DNA from 2 places in the Rhizobium sp. NPDC090275 genome. Region 2 is predicted to be linked to the other one. Evidence: predicted binding sites of a transcription regulator. Region 2 holds the regulator's gene; the other holds the start of a gene.
What was found. Region 2 encodes LexA, which represses DNA repair genes until DNA is damaged. Its sites were predicted from a motif close to TGTTCNNNNTGTGTTCNG; they were not measured.
Positions count from the first base shown of each region.

Region 1: the regulator LexA is predicted to act here: its motif matches at 7,018-7,035, upstream of ACIQUB_RS09585 (glycosyl transferase).

Region 1 covers NZ_JBIVYL010000003.1:326,602-336,009, forward strand. The annotation lists gene ACIQUB_RS09540 (potassium transporter Kup) at 1-499, shown strand, start outside; gene ACIQUB_RS09545 (cell wall hydrolase) at 790-1,878, shown strand; gene ACIQUB_RS09550 (AtpZ/AtpI family protein) at 2,161-2,505, shown strand; gene ACIQUB_RS09555 (F0F1 ATP synthase subunit A) at 2,581-3,333, shown strand; gene ACIQUB_RS09560 (F0F1 ATP synthase subunit C) at 3,403-3,630, shown strand; gene ACIQUB_RS09565 (F0F1 ATP synthase subunit B) at 3,709-4,347, shown strand; gene ACIQUB_RS09570 (F0F1 ATP synthase subunit B) at 4,351-4,842, shown strand; gene ACIQUB_RS09575 (ribonuclease HII) at 4,942-5,613, opposite strand; gene ACIQUB_RS09580 (PA0069 family radical SAM protein) at 5,779-6,936, opposite strand; gene ACIQUB_RS09585 (glycosyl transferase) at 7,078-7,596, shown strand; gene moaB (molybdenum cofactor biosynthesis protein B) at 7,601-8,146, opposite strand; gene ACIQUB_RS09595 (4-(cytidine 5'-diphospho)-2-C-methyl-D-erythritol kinase) at 8,133-9,044, opposite strand; gene ACIQUB_RS09600 (tetratricopeptide repeat protein) at 9,051-9,408, opposite strand, start outside.
Region 2 covers NZ_JBIVYL010000002.1:523,016-532,423, forward strand. The annotation lists gene ACIQUB_RS06880 (ComEC/Rec2 family competence protein) at 1-2,342, shown strand, start outside; gene lexA (transcriptional repressor LexA) at 2,336-3,061, opposite strand; gene ACIQUB_RS06890 (VOC family protein) at 3,261-4,145, shown strand; gene kdsA (3-deoxy-8-phosphooctulonate synthase) at 4,142-4,984, shown strand; gene eno (phosphopyruvate hydratase) at 5,138-6,412, shown strand; gene ACIQUB_RS06905 (septum formation initiator family protein) at 6,551-6,871, shown strand; gene pdhA (pyruvate dehydrogenase (acetyl-transferring) E1 component subunit alpha) at 7,018-8,064, shown strand; gene ACIQUB_RS06915 (pyruvate dehydrogenase complex E1 component subunit beta) at 8,082-9,408, shown strand, end outside.

The sequences.
Region 1 (9,408 bases), on a different contig from region 2:
GTTCATCTCCTCGATCGAGCGCAAGAGTGATCACTCGCCGGCCCATGTGCCCGGTACCGCGATTTTCCTCACCAGCGATCCGGAATCCGCACCCGCCGCACTGCTGCACAATCTGAAGCACAACCACGTCCTGCACGACAAGAACGTGATCCTGACGATCCGCACCGTCAACAAGCCGCGCGTGCCGAGCGCCGACCGCTACAAGGTCGAGCAGATCTCCGAGCGCTTCTCGCGCGTCGAGCTTCTGTTCGGCTTCATGGAATCGCAGAACGTCTCGCAGGCGCTGGCGACGCTGCGCAAGACCGGCCTGAAGTTCGACATCATGTCGACCTCCTTCTATCTCGGCCGCCGCAAGCTGGTGCCGGATGCGAAATCGGGCATGCCCTATTGGCAGGACCGCCTCTACATCGCGCTCGCCAACGCCGCCGCCAACCCGTCGGACTACTTCCGCCTGCCGGCCAACCGCGTGGTCGAACTCGGCTCGCACGTTATCATCTGACGGTGCCCACCCATCCCTCGAAAGCCCGGCCTCGCGCCGGGCTTTTGCGTTTCAGGCTCTATAAGCAAATGCTGTATCAATTGGGGGCGGCGCATTAACCAAGCATCAAGGTTAATGAGACATTTTTATCGGCATGTTCATGCGTCCCATGCGGGAGTCTGGTGTTGCGTCGAAATAGTCGAGTTCCTGGCAAATCACGCGCCTCTGGTGCGTCGCGCCGCTTCGATAAGCTGCGCCCCTTGCTGCAAAGATGGAGTTCCCCCGCGCTCTTCGGCGTCTGCGCGTGGCTGATGTTCCCCACCATGGCCTCGCATGCCGATCTGGCAGCGCTTCTGGCCGGCCTCGATCAGGGGCGCGAGAACTGGCGCATGGTGCTGACCAACTCCCCCGCCGGCTCCATCCACCAGGCCGAACTCGCCTTCGCGGATTCCGCGGTTACCGGCGCCATCGCATCCGGTGCCGGCATGGTGCTGCCCGATGGCCGCAAGGTCGCCTTTACCGCCGAGAACAAGGGCCACGAAGACACGCCCGATGAAGACCGCGTCAACCGCGCCACCAAGAAGGGCAGGGTGGTCGCCGTCGAGCAAGTGCAGCCACCGAAGGATTTCTCCGCCGGCTCGATCCTGCAGCGGACCCGTCTTCTGTTTCAGCCGACCTTCAACCTGAAGGACAAGTCGGCCTTCGTGAAACCGAAGATCCGCGGCAAGGAAATCGAGATCGCCACCAACTTTTACCGCAAGCAGCCGCCGAAGCCCGCAGCCGACATCTCGCCGATGCTGGCCGATCTCGTCACCAGCAACAAGTCGGACGTGCTCGCAACCGCCTTCGCCCCTGCCGCTCCCGATTACGCCCGCCAGTCACCCTTCGATTCGATCCTGACGGAGAAAGCCGACAACGGCCGCTTCGTGCCGCAGATCGGCCCGAAGGATCACGCCTGGGCCGCGAGCATCCTGCCGGCCAGCGTCTTCTCGCCCGCCGAGCAGCAGTGTCTGGCCTCAGGCATCTATTTCGAGGCGCGTGGCGAAACCGTGAAGGGCCAGGCGGCCGTCGCCCAGGTGATCCTCAATCGTGTGCGCAACCCGGCTTACCCGAAGACCATCTGCGGCGTCGTCTACCAGAACGAGGATTGGCGCAACCGCTGCCAGTTCTCCTTCGCTTGCGACAACATCAAGGACCGCGTGAACTCGCAGGCCCATTGGAGAATCGCCCGCGATGTGGCGATGGCGGTCACCGCCGGCCGCATCTGGCTGCCCCAGGTTGGCTCCGCCACCCATTACCACGCCGTCTATGTTCGCCCGAAATGGGCAAAGACCATGGAAAAGGTCGGCCGTATCGGTCTGCACGTCTTCTACCGCACCTATGGCGGCGGCTGGAGCTGACAAAAAGCCGGTAAAAGGCGCGTTTTCGCGCCTTATTGCCGCGTCAGCCCACGGATTCTTTCCCCCGATTCCGCCACAACCCGCCCGTATCGATCTAACTATATGTTTTTGATCGCTTATTTTATGGCTGGACATCGGCCTGCTACGCCTTGACTATGGATTTTGCTAAAACTATGTTGCGCGCGACTTCAAAGCGGGCCGGAAGGTTCTTCAGCCTTGGGGTCGTTGTCCGGTAAACCGGGGTAGCGGCGTAGCGGACGGCGGCAGGCGGAGGAGAGCACGATGGCGGATGGCCGCGAGGAGAGTCTGGAAAAGCGCCGTGCGCAACTGGGAGCGGAACTCGCGACCAAGCGCATCGAGGCGGGGAAGGACGAGGCCGATGAGGCCCGCGCCGAGGTAAGCCGCAAGGGCTACGCCCAGGCGATGAAGCTTTCGAGCGAGTTCATTTCCGCGGTCGTGGTCGGCGCTGTCCTGGGCTATCTCTTCGACCGTTTTGTCGGCACTGCGCCTTGGGGATTGATCGTACTTCTTCTTCTTGGATTTGGTGCCGGCGTGCTGAACGTGATGCGCGCTGCGGGCAAGGTTGCGAAACCGGATCTCGATATGCGCGAAAGCGACCGGAAATAGGGCGGAACGTTCAGGCGTTCGATCCAGTGCAATAATCCCGCTTCGTGCGGGTATAAGATATAGAGAGAACAAGCGGTGTCTAACGATCCGACTCATCAGTTCCTGATCCAGAAGATTGTGCCGATCGAAATCGGCGGGATTGATTTCTCGTTTACGAACGCCTCGCTGTTCATGGCGGCTTCCGCTGCCGTGGCCGCCGGCTTCCTCTATTTCTCGACGTCGAACCGCGCCATCGTGCCGGGCCGCTCGCAGTCGGTCGCCGAAATGTCCTACGAGTTCATCGCGGGAATGCTGAAAGAAGGCGCCGGATCCAAGGGGATGAAGTTCTTCCCGCTGGTCTTCTCGCTCTTCATGTTCGTGCTGACCGCAAACCTGCTCGGCATGTTCCCATACTTCTTCACCATCACCAGCCAGATCATCGTCACCTTTGCTCTCGCTCTGCTCGTCATCGGCACGGTTCTGGTCTACGGCTTCTACAAGCACGGCTTCCACTTCCTGAATGTCTTCGTGCCTCAGGGCGTTCCCGGCATCTTGCTGCCGCTGGTCGTCGCCATCGAAATCATCTCGTTCCTGTCGCGTCCGATTTCGCTTTCCGTTCGTCTCTTCGCCAACATGCTGGCCGGTCACATCACCCTTAAAGTGTTCGCGGGCTTCGTTGCCTCGCTTGGAGCCATGGGTGCTGTTGGTATCGGTGGCGCCGTTCTTCCCCTCATCATGACCGTCGCTCTGACGGGTCTCGAGTTCCTCGTCGCCTTCCTCCAGGCTTACGTCTTTGCGGTGCTGACTTGCATGTACCTCAACGACGCGATCCATCCGGGTGGCCACTAAGGGATACCGACATTGACGTCCGCGGGCGTCAGTCAATTCGCCGCAACAACCATTTCAAAGGAGTACAACATGGACGCGGAAGCAGCAAAATTCATCGGTGCAGGCCTCGCTTGCTTTGGTATGGCCGGTACGGCTCTCGGCCTCGGCAACATCTTCGGCAGCTACCTGTCGGGCGCCCTGCGCAACCCGTCTGCCGCTGACAGCCAGTTCGGCCGTCTGGTATTCGGCTTCGCCGTTACGGAAGCTCTGGGCATCTTCTCGCTGCTCGTCGCTCTCCTTCTGCTGTTCGCCGTTTAATTTCGGCGCACTGAGGGATCACGGCCTGCGAACAGCGAGCCGTGATCCTTTGTATTTGCAGTACACCTGGAGGTGAGCATGTTTTTTGTGACCCCGGCTTACGCTGAAGAAGCCCCGGCGGGAACCGCAGAAACTGGTGCAGCGACCGGTACAGACGCGCATGCTGCCCCGGCCGCAGGCGAGGTTCATACCGAGACCGGCGTGCCAGCCGAACACCATGGCGGTGTTTTCCCGCCTTTCGATACTTCGACGTATGCGTCCCAGCTGCTCTGGCTGGCGATTACCTTCGTCATTTTCTTCGTGCTCATGCAAAAGGTCATTGCACCGCGCATCGGCGGTATCCTCGAGCAGCGCCACACGCGCATTGCCCAGGACCTCGATGAGGCTGCACGCCTGAAGGCGCAGGCAGACGCAGACGTTGCTGCCTACGAAGCCGAACTCGCAGAAGCCCGCGCCAAGTCGAACGCAATCGGCACGGCAGCGCGCGACGCCGCCAAGCTCAAGGCCGAGGCCGACCGCCGCGCGGTCGAAGCTGCTCTGGGCGAAAAATTGAAGGCTGCGGAAGGCCACATCGCCGATATCAAGGCGAAGGCATTCGCGGATGTCGGCACGATCGCCGAGGAAACGGCAAAGGCCGTCGTCGAACAGCTGATCGGTGGCACCGCCACCAAGGCTGAAGTAACGTCCGCCGTTACCGCGGCCAAGAAGGGAGCTTGATCGATGGAATTTGCACTGGACGCAACATTCTTCGCATTCGTCGGTCTCGTCCTGTTCCTGGCGCTGGTCGTCTACCTCAAGGTTCCCGGCATGATGGCGACGTCGCTCGACGACCGCGCCGATCAGATCCGCAACGAGCTGTCGGAAGCCAAGCGCCTGCGTGAAGAGGCCCAGCACCTGCTGGCCGAATATCAGCGCAAGCGCAAGGAAGCCGAAGCGGAAGCTGCCCATATCCTGGCAGCCGCCGAGCGCGAAGCGGAAATGTTCACCGCCGAAGCCAAGAAGAAGACCGAGGAATTCGTCGCCAACCGTACCGCGGTTTCGGAAGCGAAGATCAAGCAGGCCGAAGCCGATGCGATGAAGGCGGTTCGTTCCGCAGCCGTCGACCTCGCCATCGCCGCCGCTGAAACGGTTCTCGTCAAGAAGGCCGATGCCAAGGTTCAGTCCGAACTCTTCGGAAACGCCCTCGGCCAGGTAAAGACCCGCCTCAACTGAGATTGGTCCTATCGCATTTTAAAGCCCCGGTTCGCCGGGGTTTTTTGCGTTTTGGGGATGTTGTTCGCGGTAACGCTGAAACGACGTGCGAGGTGTCGCCTACTCGCCGTCGGTGACCAGGAACTGCTTGAGCCGCCCGAAGCTCATCCGATGCAGCGGGCAGGGGCCGTGGCTGTCGATGCCGGCGCGGTGGCGTGCGGTGCCGTAGCCGGCATGCGCGGCGAAGCCATAGGCGGGGAAGATGAGGTCCGCGCGCGTCATCATCCGGTCGCGCGTGACCTTGGCAACGATGGAGGCGGCCGCGATCGAAACGGAGCGGGCATCGCCCTTGACGACGGCCTGGCCGGGGCATTCGAGCCCGGGCGGCACGTCCAGCCCGTCGGTCAGCACGTAGCTTGCCGGGATGGAGAGGCTGAGGATTGCCCGGCGCATGGCATCGAGGCTTGCCTTGCGGATATCCGTCTCGTCGATGCGGCGCGAGCTGGAAGAGGCGATCGCGACGGTCGCGGTGGCAAGGATCTGCTCGAACAGTTCTTCCCGTCTCTGCGCGGAGAGCTGTTTGGAATCGTTCAAGCCCTCGGGGATGCGCTTCGGGTCGAGAATGACGGCCGCGGCAACCACGGGTCCCGCCAGCGGTCCGCGCCCGGCCTCATCGACGCCGGCAACAGGCCAGTGACCGGCCTTGCGCGCCTTCAGCTCCAGCCGGAAATCCGGAAGCAGCGGGACGTCTTCGAAAAGCATGGGAGAATCGGGTGGCGTGCGACGTTTCATGCGGCTGAACTTCGCACGCCAACCCGATTTCCTGCAAGTCCCCGGATCAGGGCGGCGGGCCGGGGACTTGAGAACGGAAGGCCAGGGTCAGCCGTCCGTAAGGGAATGTCCGAGCATGTCGCGCAAAACTGTGCAGCGGTTTTGCGACAACGACATGCTACAAAACTAGAGCAGCGACAGCTGCACGCCGCTGCCATTGGGCGGCACGAAGAGGTCGTCGCGCAGCGGCATGCTGCGGCGGGTCATGCCGAGCCGCTTCGTGGCCATCTCGAAGCGCCGGGCGATCTGCCAGGCATAGGGACCGGCACCCTTCATGCGCTTACTGAAATCGGCGTCGTAATCCTTGCCGCCGCGCATCGAGCGCACCAGCGACATCACGTGCCGGTAGCGATCCGGATAGTGCTGCAGCAGCCAGTCACGAAACAGCGGCGACACCTCCAATGGAAGACGCAGGATCACATAACCCGCCTCCGTGGCGCCCGCTGCATGCGCGGCATCGAGCACGCGCTCGATCTCATGATCGTTCAGCGCTGGAATGACCGGCGCCATCATCACAGATGTGCGGATGCCGGCGTCGCTCAGCGCCTTCAGCGCATCGAGCCGCTTCGACGGGGTCGAGGCGCGCGGCTCCATCGTCCGCGCCAGCTTGCGGTCCAGCGTCGTCACGGACAGCGAGGCGCGCACCAGGTTCTTCTTCGCCATGCTCTGCAGGATATCGAGATCGCGCAGGATGAGCGCCGACTTGGTGACGATGGAAACAGGATGGTTCGCCCGCTCCAGCACCTCGAGTATATCCCGCATGATCCGCCATTCCTTCTCGATCGGCTGATACGGGTCCGTATTGGTGCCGATGGCGATCACACGCGGCTTGTAGCCGGGCTTGGCAAGCTCACGCTCCAGGAGCTTGGCCGCATCCGGCTTGGCAAACAGCCGCGCTTCGAAATCCAGCCCCGCCGACAGGCCCATATAGGCGTGCGTGGGCCGCGCGAAGCAATAGATGCAGCCGTGCTCACAGCCGCGATAGGGGTTGATCGAACGGTCGAAGGGGATATCCGGCGATTCATTGCGGGTGATTGCCGTGCGCGGCTTTTCGATCTGCACCTCGGTCTTGAACGGCGGCAGCTCTTCCAGCGTCTGCCAGCCATCGTCGAAGCCTTCGCGGCTCTGCGGCTCGAAGCGCCCGCTCGGGTTCAGCCCCGCACCGCGGCCACGCCGGCGGTCGACCTCGATCCTGAGGCCGGAAGAAACGATCATCGCGTCGGCAATATCCGCCGTATTGGCAGGCGCGAATGCGGCCTGCCCTGCAAGGGACTGTTCGTTCATCGGGTTTCTCCGTCGATGGAAGACTCGTCGTCCCCATCCGTTCTGGTGATTAAATTCCTATCGCCGAAATGAGAACAATGCAAGAACAAATTTGGAAAACTGTCGCTGGTAATGTTTTGTGCGTCGCACTATAAATGAGCAATGTTGACTGTCGTATTGGAATGCCGGGATCAGGAACCTGAGCTGGCGCAGACGTTATCGGTGTTGGTTGCTGGTGCCGTGGAGGGGCTGGTGAGCGATGTGGTGGTGCTCGATCACGGCTCGCGCGATGGCTCGTCCAAGGTCGCGGACGCCGCCGGCTGCCGCTTCCATCAGCATTGGGATATCAAGGACATATTGCGCTCGGCGCGCGGCGAATGGCTGTTGTTCGTCGAGCCCGGCGCCCGCCCGCAGAGCGGCTGGATCGACGAGATCGCCGAATATGTGGCGCTGAACAAGCTGCCCGCCCGCTTCACCGCCTCGCGCGGCTATCGCCGGCCTTTCTATCAGCGCCTGCGCCGCCTGGCGCCGCTGGAGCTTGGGCTGCTGCTGCCGAAAAAACATGCGCTGGCGACGGCGCGTAGCGGCATGCAGCTCGCCGAATTCGTCAAGGGCCAGAAGTTGCGCAAGCTATCGGCCGAGCTTATCCCGTCCTGGGTGGCGCGTTCGGCGCGGAACTAGTTTTTTAAGCGCCGCGCTTCAGGTGCTCATCGAGCCTGGGCATGATTTCCACGAAGTTGCACGGCATGTGGCGATAATCGAACTGCGCCTTCAAGATGCCGTCCCACGCGTCCTTGCAGGCGCCGGGCGATCCCGGTAGCACGAAGACGAAGGTGGTGCCGATCAGCCCCGCCGTCGCGCGCGACTGCACTGTCGAGGTGCCGATCTTGTCCTGCGAGATGCGGTGGAAGACGGCCGAAAAGCCGTCCATGCGCTTGTCGAACAGCGGCTCCAGCGCCTCGGGCGTCACGTCGCGGCCGGTAAAGCCGGTTCCACCGGTGGTGATGATCACGTCGATATCCGATTGCGCCGTCCAGGCCTGCACCTGCGCGGCGATCGCCTGTCTGTCGTCGGGCGCGATGGCGCGCGCGATGAGACGGTGTCCGGCCTCCGAAATGCGGGCCGCCAGCGTATCGCCGGAGCGGTCGTCGGCGGTGGTGCGCGTATCTGAAACCGTCAGCACGGCAAATCCCACTGGAATGAACGGACGCGTGTCGTCAACGCCTGTCATCATCGTCTCCCGCCAATGTTTCGGTTGCCTCGAAATACCAGTTCGGCCGCTTGCCGTGAAGCGCACGCGCCGCGGCTTCCGCGTCGTCCGTGTTGGCGAATATGCCGAAGCACGTCGCGCCAGAGCCCGACATGCGCACGAAGAGCGCGCCCTGATCGGAGAGCATATCGGCGATTTCGGCGATCTCGGGCAGCAGCGCGCGCGCCGGCGGTTCGAGATCGTTGCGCATGGCGCGCAACGTATCGAGCCAGGGGAGGCCGGGTGCTACCACAAGTGCGCCGTTGGTCTTGGTCGCGAGCCTGCGGAAAACCTCGGGCGTCGAAACCCCCTTCAGTGGATTGGCGAGCACCATGGGAAAAACCGGCAGGTCGCGCACCGTCTCGATCCGCTCGCCGATCCCGCGTGCAATCAGTGGCCGGCTCGTGAGACACATCGGCACATCGGCGCCGAGCTTGATGGCGATGGCGTCGATAGTCGTGGCGGGCAGGGGAGTGCCCCAGAGCCGCATCAGCCCGCGCAGTGCCGCCGCCGCATCCGCCGAGCCGCCGCCGATGCCTGAGGCAATCGGCAAGTCCTTGCGCAAATGAATGCTGACGGGCGGTGCGGTCCCGCCGGCGTCGATAACAGCCAGACGCAGCGCATCGCGCGCCGTCAGCACCAGATTGGTGCCGCCATCACCAGTAAGCGCATCGCCAAATCGGCCGGAGATATGAAATTCGTCGGCATCCGCTGGCGCGAAGGCCAGCCGATCGCCCGACCGCGTGAACGTCACCAGCATTTCGAGCAGATGATAGCCGTCGTCTCTCTGGCCCGTCACATGCAGGGCCAGATTGATCTTGGCAAAGGCCTCCTCGCTGATCGCAACGCCGTCGGCGAAGCCGAAGCCGATGTCAGCCATGGATGATCAGGTCTTCTTGTCGGCCGGCTTCGGGTCGACAGGGGCCGGATCGGGCATCTTCTTGTCGACGGTCTTGGCGTCGTCGGTCACCGCAGGCAGGCCGTTGGCGATCTTGTCCTTGATCTTCGGGATCTCGGCGGCCTCGGGTTCCGAGCCCAGCGCCCGGTTCCACTGATAGACGGCCTCGAGCTTGCGCCCGACGCGCCAGTAGGCATCGCCCAGATGGTCATTGATCGTCGCGTCACCGGCCTTGATCTGTGCCGCGCGCTCCAGCTCCTCGGTCGCGTCGTCGAACTTGCCGAGGCGGAAATAGGCCCAGCCGAGCGAATCGATGATGTAGCCATCGTCGGGGCGCAGATCGACG
Region 2 (9,408 bases):
GCGCGCCATTGACGCAGTCGACGTCGGGTTTTCTGAGTCGCGCAAGCCGAGGGATCAATCGTCAGGCATCCTTCGCAGCACAGGCATTCAGCACGGAATTCGACCACGGCCGCTTTTTCCTGGCGTCGCCCGTCTTCCTCGGCGCTGGCGCCGTCGCCTGGTTCCGGCTCGCCGTCGATATGCCCCCTATGCGGCTCCTTGCCTGGGCTATCCTCTTCGGTCTCGTCTTTGTCTTGGCCGGCGCTGCGCGCGTCGCGACCCGCCGCGTGGCGATATCAGGCCTGCTTGTCGTCCTCGGCATGTTCGCGGCGCAACTCGAGACGTGGCGCGCTGATACCATCGTTCTCGACACACCGGTGACCACGACTGTGACCGGCCGCGTGGAACGGCGCGAGGGAGATGACAACGGCCGCTGGCGCTACATCGTCAGGGTAACGCGCACGGACGAGCCCGCGCTCAAGCGTTCGCCGCAGCAGGTCTCGCTCGTCGCGCGTGCAGGAGAGCCCGTCGCGGTCGGCGGATGGCTCAGAGGCCGTGTGCGCCTGACGCCGCCAGCCGGACCTGCGCTCCCCGAACTGAACGATTTCGCCTTCTCCGCCTATTTCGACGGCATCGGCGCCAACGGCTTCTTCTACGGCGTTCCGCAGCCCATCGCGTCGCAGACCGATATCGCCGATCTCTCTGCCGCCGATCGCGCCGTGGAATGGCTCTACGGCTTGCGCAGCAGTATTGGCGACCGCATTCGCAGCATCCTGCCTGATGATACCGGCGCCTTCGCCGCCTCGCTTGTCACCGATGAGAGACGCGCTATCTCCAACGAGACGACGGAGGCCCTGCGCCAATCCGGCCTCGCGCATATCGTCGCGATCTCGGGCCTCAACATGGCGCTGTCGGCCGGCATCTGCTTTGTCGGGCTGCGGCTGTTCTTTGGACTGTTTCCTGGCTTCGCGCAGGCCTATCCGACCAAGAAGCTCGCCGCCGGCAGCGCGCTTCTGGCGCTGACCGCCTATTACATGATCTCGGGCTTCGCCGTCTCCGCCGAGCGCGCCTTTATCATGATGGCGATCATGCTGGTCGCGGTGCTGTTCGATCGCCCCTCGATCAGCCTGCGCAACATCGCGCTCTCGGCGCTGCTGATCATCCTGATGTCACCATCGGAGGTGCTGGGCCCCAGCTTCCAGATGTCCTACGCCGCGACGCTGGCGCTGGTCGCGGGCTTTGCTGTCTGGACTAGGAGGCGGCATCGCGAAAGCGTTTTTCTCACGCATCCCGCGATAAAGCCGGTCATGGTCACGCTTCGCTTCTTTGGCGGCATCGCGCTGACCTCGATGATCGGCGGTTTCTCGACGGCGCTGTTTTCGATCGAGCATTTTCATCGGCTGAGCGGCTACGGCCTTCCCGCCAACCTGCTTGCAATGCCCGTTATCTCCTTCATCGTCATGCCTTTCGGAATGCTCGCGATGTTGGCGACGCCCTTTGGTCTGGACGCGCCACTATGGACCGTCGCCGGCTTCGGGCTGGATCTGGTGATCGACATCGCCAAGATGGTTTCCGGCTGGGGCGGCAGTGTCGATATCGGGCGGATACCGGAATGGTATTTCCCGATCGCCGTGCTCGGCTTCCTAGTCTGGGGGCTGATGCGGACACGGCTGCGATGGATCGGCGCTGTGGGAGCCGCGCTTGCAACGCTCGTCGTTGTTCTGCTGCCTGCGGCACCTGCGCCCGAGCTGGTCGTCTCCGAGGATGGGAGCCTCGTGGCGGCAGTCACAGGCGACGGCCTCGCCAGCAACCGCGAACGCCCGCCCGACTTCATCTTCGGGCAATGGCAACGCGCGCTCGCGATCGAAGAACACAAGCCGCCTGACATGCTTGAAGGCGAGGCCTTGCCCATCCCGAAGAGGGGAGAGCCGCGACCAAGGCTGACACTGAAACAACAAGGCGAAGCCCGCGCCATGATGCGCGATGCCGCAGCGTCCACAAATGACAGCGCTTTTCAGTGCCTGAAGACGGCCTGGTGCGTGACAGCGCTCGACAGCGGCTACATCATCGCGATGCTCGAAAACGCCGCCTATCTCGGTCCTGCCTGCGACGTTGCCGATATCGTCATCACGCCTGTCCGTCTGCGCCAGGCGACATGCCGTTCCGGCGCAATGCTATTGACCGGCGAAACCCTCAGGCGATCGGGCGCCGTCGAAATCCGCATCGACGAGCAGGGGGCGCCGGTCGTCAAAACAGCCTATGAAAGCGTCGGTCGCCCGTGGATGCGCCATCGCGCCTATGACTGGCGCAACGACAGCTTCAGCGATGATCCGTCACCAACTAGTGACGTCACCACTCAGTGATACCGGCGAATAAGCCCGACGAGCTTGCCCTGAACCTTGACGCGGTCGGGCCCGAAAATACGCGTTTCGTAAGCCGGGTTCGCGGCTTCCAGCGCGATCGAGGCGCCCTTGCGGCGGAAGCGCTTCAGCGTCGCTTCCTCGTCATCGACAAGCGCCACAACGATATCGCCGGGGTTGGCGGTGTTGCCGTTGCGGATGATGACGGTGTCGCCGTCGAAAATGCCGGCTTCGATCATCGAGTCGCCCTTGACCTCGAGCGCGTAGTGCTCGCCGGAGCCGAGCATGTCGGCGGGGACGGTGATGTCGTGGGTGTTGTTCTGGATCGCCGAGATCGGCACACCGGCGGCGATGCGGCCCATGACGGGAACGGACGCTGAGTTGCCGTTGTCGGCGCTCGGCGCGGCCTTCGGGGCAGGGGCTGCGGCCACCGGCTGCGGCTTGCCGAGGCTGCCTTCAATGACGCTCGGCGAGAAGCCGCGTCGCGGCTGCAGGCTCGGATTATAGGCTTCCGGCAGCTTGATCACCTCGAGCGCGCGCGCTCGGTTCGGCAGCCGGCGAATGAAGCCGCGCTCTTCCAGCGCGGTGATCAGCCGGTGAATGCCGGATTTTGATGCGAGATCGAGTGCATCCTTCATTTCATCGAAGGATGGCGGAACGCCCGACTCTTTCATCCGCTCATGAATGAACAGAAGCAGTTCTTGTTGCTTGCGTGTCAGCATCGAAATGAACCCCAGAGTCGTGAAACAAAGCCAGAACGGACACTATATGTTCCATATGTGTTCCGCAAGTGCCTAAATTTTCGTAAAACTTGGCTCGGAATCGTCGCGATTTTGCACTTCATTCGATTTAACCGGGCTCGCCTCTTGCATTGTGGCGAAAGCCAGCGCACATCTCTGCCGATTTCGGGAGGATTTGCTGATGAGTGACCCCCATCCTCTGGACCACGTGGTGCTGCCGGTCGTCAACATCGAGATGGCGCGCGAGCGCCTGGGTAAGCTCGGTTTTACCGTCGCCGCCGATGCGCGGCACCCATTCGGCACCGAGAATGCCTGCGTCTTCTTCGCCGACAAAACCTATCTCGAGCCGCTCGGCATCGCCAGCCTGGAGACTTACGAAGCGGCCATCGGCGATGGCAACGTCTTCACCGCCCGCGACCGCGCCTTTCGCTTCCGCTGCGGCGATGACGGGCTGTCGGCGATCGTCTTCGGGACGCCTGATGCCGACAGTGATCACACACGCTTTCTCGCCGATGGCATGAGCGGCGGCGAGATGCTGCAATTTGCCAGGCAGATGAAGATGCCGGATAGTTCCGAGGCGACCGCCGCGTTCCGCCTCGCTTTCGCGGCCGATCTACGCGCGCCCGATTTCTTCCTCTTCGCCTGCCAGCGCGTCAACCCGCTGCCCAGCGACCGCAAGGCGTTGGAAACGCATGCGAACGGCGTTTTGGGCATCCTGTCGATCGTGCTCTCGTCCTCCGATCCGAAGGCGTTCGCGCCGCTGTTGCAGTTGGCGTCTGATGCGCAGGCGACCCGCGAGGAGGCCTTCGGTGTCAGTCTGGATGCCGGCAACGCCCGTATCAATATCCTGTCGCCGGATGGCTTGAACGCCTATTACGATCTCTCCGAGCCCAAGGCCGATCGCGGCCTGCGCGGCGCGGCGATTGTCTTTTCCGTTGCCGATCTCGCCGTGACAGAGGCGCATTTGGCTGCTAACGGGATCACCTATACACGCAAGAACAATCGAATTCTGGTGAAGGCCGCACCCGGCCAGGGCGCGCTCTTCGCCTTCGAGGAGAAACGATGACTGAAACCAATTCCGAGGTGGCCGTTGGCGAAGGCGCCGGCCGTGTGGTGTTTTCCAACACCGGCAAGCTGTCGCTGATCGCCGGCCCCTGCCAGATGGAAAGCCGCGACCATGCCTTCATGATCGCCGGCACGCTAAAGGAGCTCTGCGACAAGCTCGGTATCGGCCTTGTCTACAAGTCCTCCTTCGACAAGGCCAACCGCACGTCGCTGTCGGCCCAGCGTGGTATCGGGCTTGAAACGGCGCTTGAAGTGTTCGCCGATCTCAAGAAGGAATATGGCTTCCCCGTTCTCACGGACATCCACACCGAGGAGCAGTGCGCCGAAGTCGCCACTGTCGTCGATGTGCTGCAGATCCCGGCCTTTCTTAGCCGGCAGACGGACCTGCTGGTCGCCGCCGCCAAGACCGGCCGCGCCATCAACGTCAAGAAGGGCCAGTTCCTGGCGCCCTGGGACATGAAGAACGTGCTGGCCAAGCTGAATGCCAGCGGCAACCCGAACATCATGCTGTGCGAACGCGGCGCTTCCTTCGGCTACAACACGCTGGTCTCCGACATGCGCTCTCTGCCGATCATGGAAGCCATGGGTGCGCCTGTTGTCTTCGATGCGACCCATTCGGTACAGCAGCCGGGCGGGCAGGGTGGCTCCAGTGGCGGCCAGCGCGAATTCGTGGAAACGCTGGCGCGTGCGGCGGTCGCCGTCGGTGTCGCCGGTGTGTTCGTCGAGACGCACGAAGATCCCGACAACGCGCCGTCGGATGGCCCGAACATGGTCTATCTCAAGGATATGCCGCGCCTGCTGGAAAAGCTGCTGGCCTTCGACGCCATCGCCAAGGGCTGACGTTCAAAAGACTGACACGTTCGTGTATTAGGCCACGAGGAATAAAGCGGCGAAGCATGCGCAAAACGGCTCCGAACTGCCATTGTAATTTGCGCATCTTCGATTAAAGACGAATTTCAAACGATTTATCCACCCTCAAGCAGAGAAGAGCCGATGACCGCTATTACCGATATTATCGCCCGCGAGATTCTCGACAGCCGTGGTAATCCCACCGTCGAAGTCGATGTCTATCTCGAAGATGGCAGCATGGGCCGCGCCGCCGTTCCGTCGGGCGCGTCGACCGGCGCGCACGAAGCCGTCGAACTCCGCGATGGTGGCAAGCGTTATCTCGGCAAGGGTGTCGAAAAGGCCGTCGAAGCCGCCAACACGGAAATCTTCGACGCCATCGGCGGCATCGACGCTGAAAACCAGATCCAGATCGACAACATCATGATCGAACTGGACGGCACGCCGAACAAGTCGCGCCTCGGCGCCAACGCCATCCTCGGCGTTTCGCTGGCCGTTGCCAAGGCTGCCGCTGAAGCTGCCGGCCTGCCGCTCTACCGCTACGTTGGTGGCGCTTCCGCGCACCTGCTGCCGGTTCCGATGATGAACATCATCAACGGCGGCGCGCATGCCGACAACCCGATCGACTTCCAGGAATTCATGATCCTGCCTGTAGGCGCTGATTCCATCCGCGAAGCCGTTCGCATGGGCTCGGAAGTCTTCCACACGCTCCGCAAGGAACTGGCTGCCCAGGGTCACAACACCAACGTCGGCGACGAAGGCGGTTTCGCACCGGGCCTGAAGAGCGCTCCTGAAGCCCTCGACTTCATCATGAAGTCGATCGAGAAAGCCGGCTACAAGCCTGGCGAAGACATCCACCTCGGCCTCGACTGCGCCTCGACCGAATTCTTCAAGGACGGCAAGTACGTTCTGGAAGGCGAAGGCCGCACGCTGGAGCCGGGCGCAATGGCCGAATACCTGGCACAGCTCGCTGCCCAGTACCCGATCATCTCGATCGAAGACGGCATGGCTGAAGACGACTGGGATGGCTGGAAGGCTCTGACGGATCTGGCCGGCAAGAAGGTTCAGCTCGTCGGCGACGATCTCTTCGTCACCAACTCGGCTCGCCTGCGCGATGGTATCAAGATGGGCGTCGCCAACTCGATCCTCGTCAAGGTCAACCAGATCGGTTCGCTGACGGAAACGCTCGACGCCGTCAACACCGCGCACAAGGCAGCCTACACCGCCGTCATGTCGCACCGTTCGGGCGAAACCGAAGACAGCACGATCGCCGATCTCGCCGTTGCGACCAACTGCGGTCAGATCAAGACCGGCTCGCTGTCGCGTTCGGATCGTCTTGCCAAGTACAATCAGCTGATCCGCATCGAAGAGGGCCTCGGCCCGCAGGCCCAGTACGCCGGCCGTTCGATCCTTCGCGGCTAAGTCGTCTTATTTCAGGCATTTGGAACCCGCGCCTTCACCGGCGCGGGTTTTTTGTTGCGCCGCGTTCATAGTCAACGGACGGTTAATCTCTGCCCGGTAGTCTTCTGGTCAAGGGTAATGCGTTTCGAGAATGCGTGTATGTGGACCAAGCATCATAAGAAGAAAAAGATCGGCCGTTTCGTCATTCCGGCGATGGCGGTCGCGTTTCTCTCCTACTTCGGCTACCATTGCATCCATGGCGACTACGGCCTGCGCGCGACCGAAGTGTTCGAGCGCCAGCGCATCACGCGCGAAAGAGAGCTGGCCGTGCTTAAAAATAAGCGCGAACACCTTGAAAAGCAGGTGGCGCTCCTAAGTGATGGTTCCATGGATAGGGACATGCTGGACGAGAAGGCCCGTCTTCAGCTGAACTTCTCCCGCGCCGATGAGGTCGTCATATTCAATCATTATTCGAATTAACTGGATTCCGGTTAATCGAAATAAATTGATATTTATCAATGGCTTATTGATGAATACGAGCCATGCAATTATGGCATTGCTGCGGCGAAATTTCTTCCTTATGGTGCGCACCACCCAAGAACCGATAAACCCATAGGGAGGGTTGAATGGCTCCGCGAAAAAACGCGACCGTTTCCAGCCGTAAGACAAGCGCAAAGCCCGCAGCCAAGGCATCGAATGGCGGCCCGGTGGCCGATTTCGATCGTGACGAAGAGCTCAAGGCTTATCGCGAAATGCTACTCATCCGCCGTTTCGAAGAGAAGGCGGGCCAGCTTTACGGCATGGGCTTCATCGGCGGTTTCTGTCACCTTTATATCGGTCAGGAAGCTGTCGTCGTCGGCATGCAGATGGCGCAGAAGGAAGGTGACCAGGTCATCACCGCTTACCGCGACCACGGTCACATGCTGGCAACCGGCATGACCGCACGCGGCGTCATGGCCGAGCTGACCGGCCGCATCGACGGCTACTCCCGTGGCAAGGGCGGCTCGATGCACATGTTCTCCAAGGAGAAGCATTTCTACGGCGGTCACGGCATCGTCGGCGCACAGGTGTCGCTCGGCACCGGTCTCGCCTTCGCCAACCGCTATCGCGGCAATGACAGCGTCTCGATCGCCTATTTCGGCGACGGCGCCGCCAACCAGGGCCAGGTCTACGAGAGCTTCAACATGGCTGCTCTGTGGAAGCTCCCGATCATCTACATCATCGAAAACAACCGTTACGCCATGGGCACGTCCACGGCCCGCGCGACGGCGCAGTCGAACTACTCGCTGCGTGGTTCCGGCTTCGGCATCCCCGGCGTCCAGGTCGACGGCATGGATGTTCGCGCCGTCAAGGCTGCGGCCGACGAGGCGCTCGAGCATTGCCGTTCCGGCAAGGGTCCGATCATTCTCGAAATGCTGACCTATCGTTATCGCGGTCACTCCATGTCCGACCCGGCGAAGTATCGCTCCAAGGAAGAAGTGCAGAAGATGCGCTCCGAGCAGGATCCGATCGAGCAGGTCAAGGCACGCCTCATTGAAAAGGGCTGGGCCTCAGAGGACGATCTCAAGGCGGTCGACAAGGACGTTCGCGACATCGTCGCCGATAGCGCCGACTTCGCCCAGGCCGCACCGGAGCCGGATGCATCCGAGCTCTACACCGACATTCTGCTGTAATCGGGGAGGGTAGACCCATGCCAATCGATATTCTCATGCCCGCCCTCTCTCCGACGATGGAAGAAGGCACGCTGTCCAAGTGGCTGAAGCAGGAAGGTGACAAGGTCACCTCCGGCGACATCATTGCCGAAATCGAAACCGACAAGGCGACGATGGAAGTCGAAGCCGTCGACGAAGGCGTCATCGGCAAGCTGCTCGTTGCCGCAGGCACCGAAGGTGTCAAGGTGAATGCCAAGATCGCTGTGCTCCTGCAGGACGGCGAATCCGCATCCGACATCTCGGCTGCACCTGCTGCTGCTGCGCCGGCCGCCGCCGCGGCACCGAAGGCCGCTGAAGCGCCCGCCGCTGCCGCAGCGCCGGTTCCGGCCGAGCCCAAGGCTCAGGTTCCGAACGATCCCGAAATTCCCGCCGGCACCGAAATGGTCTCCATGACCGTTCGCGAAGCGCTTCGCGACGCCATGGCCGAGGAAATGCGCGCTGACGACAATGTCTTCGTCATGGGCGAGGAAGTGGCCGAATACCAGGGCGCCTATAAGGTCACCCAGGGTCTGCTGCAGGAATTCGGCGCCCGCCGCGTCATCGACACCCCGATCACCGAGCACGGCTTTGCCGGCGTCGGCGTCGGTGCTGCGATGTCCGGCCTGAAGCCGATCGTCGAGTTCATGACCTTCAACTTCGCCATGCAGGCGATCGACCAGATCATCAACTCCGCTGCCAAGACGCTCTACATGTCCGGCGGCCAGATGGGCGCTCCGATCGTGTTCCGTGGCCCGAACGGTGCCGCTGCCCGCGTCGGCGCTCAGCACAGCCAGGACTACTCGGCCTGGTACAGCCAGATCCCGGGCCTCAAGGTCGTCATGCCTTACACGGCATCCGACGCCAAGGGCCTGCTCAAGGCTGCGATCCGCGATCCGAACCCGGTCGTCTTCCTTGAAAACGAAATCCTCTACGGTCAGCACTTCGACGTGCCGAAGATGGACGACTTCGTTCTCCCGATCGGCAAGGCCCGCATCCACCGTCAGGGCAAGGACGTCACGATCGTCTCCTTCGGTATCGGCATGACCTATGCCACCAAGGCCGTCGCTGAACTCGAAAAGATCGGCATCGACGTCGAACTGATCGACCTGCGCACGCTGCGTCCGATGGACCTGCCGACCGTGATCGAATCGGTCAAGAAGACCGGCCGTCTCGTCACCGTCGAGGAAGGCTACCCGCAGAACTCGGTCGGTACCGAAATCGCCACCCGCGTCATGCAGCAGGCCTTCGATTATCTCGATGCGCCGGTTCTGACGATCGCCGGCAAGGACGTTCCGATGCCTTATGCCGCCAACCTCGAAAAGCTTG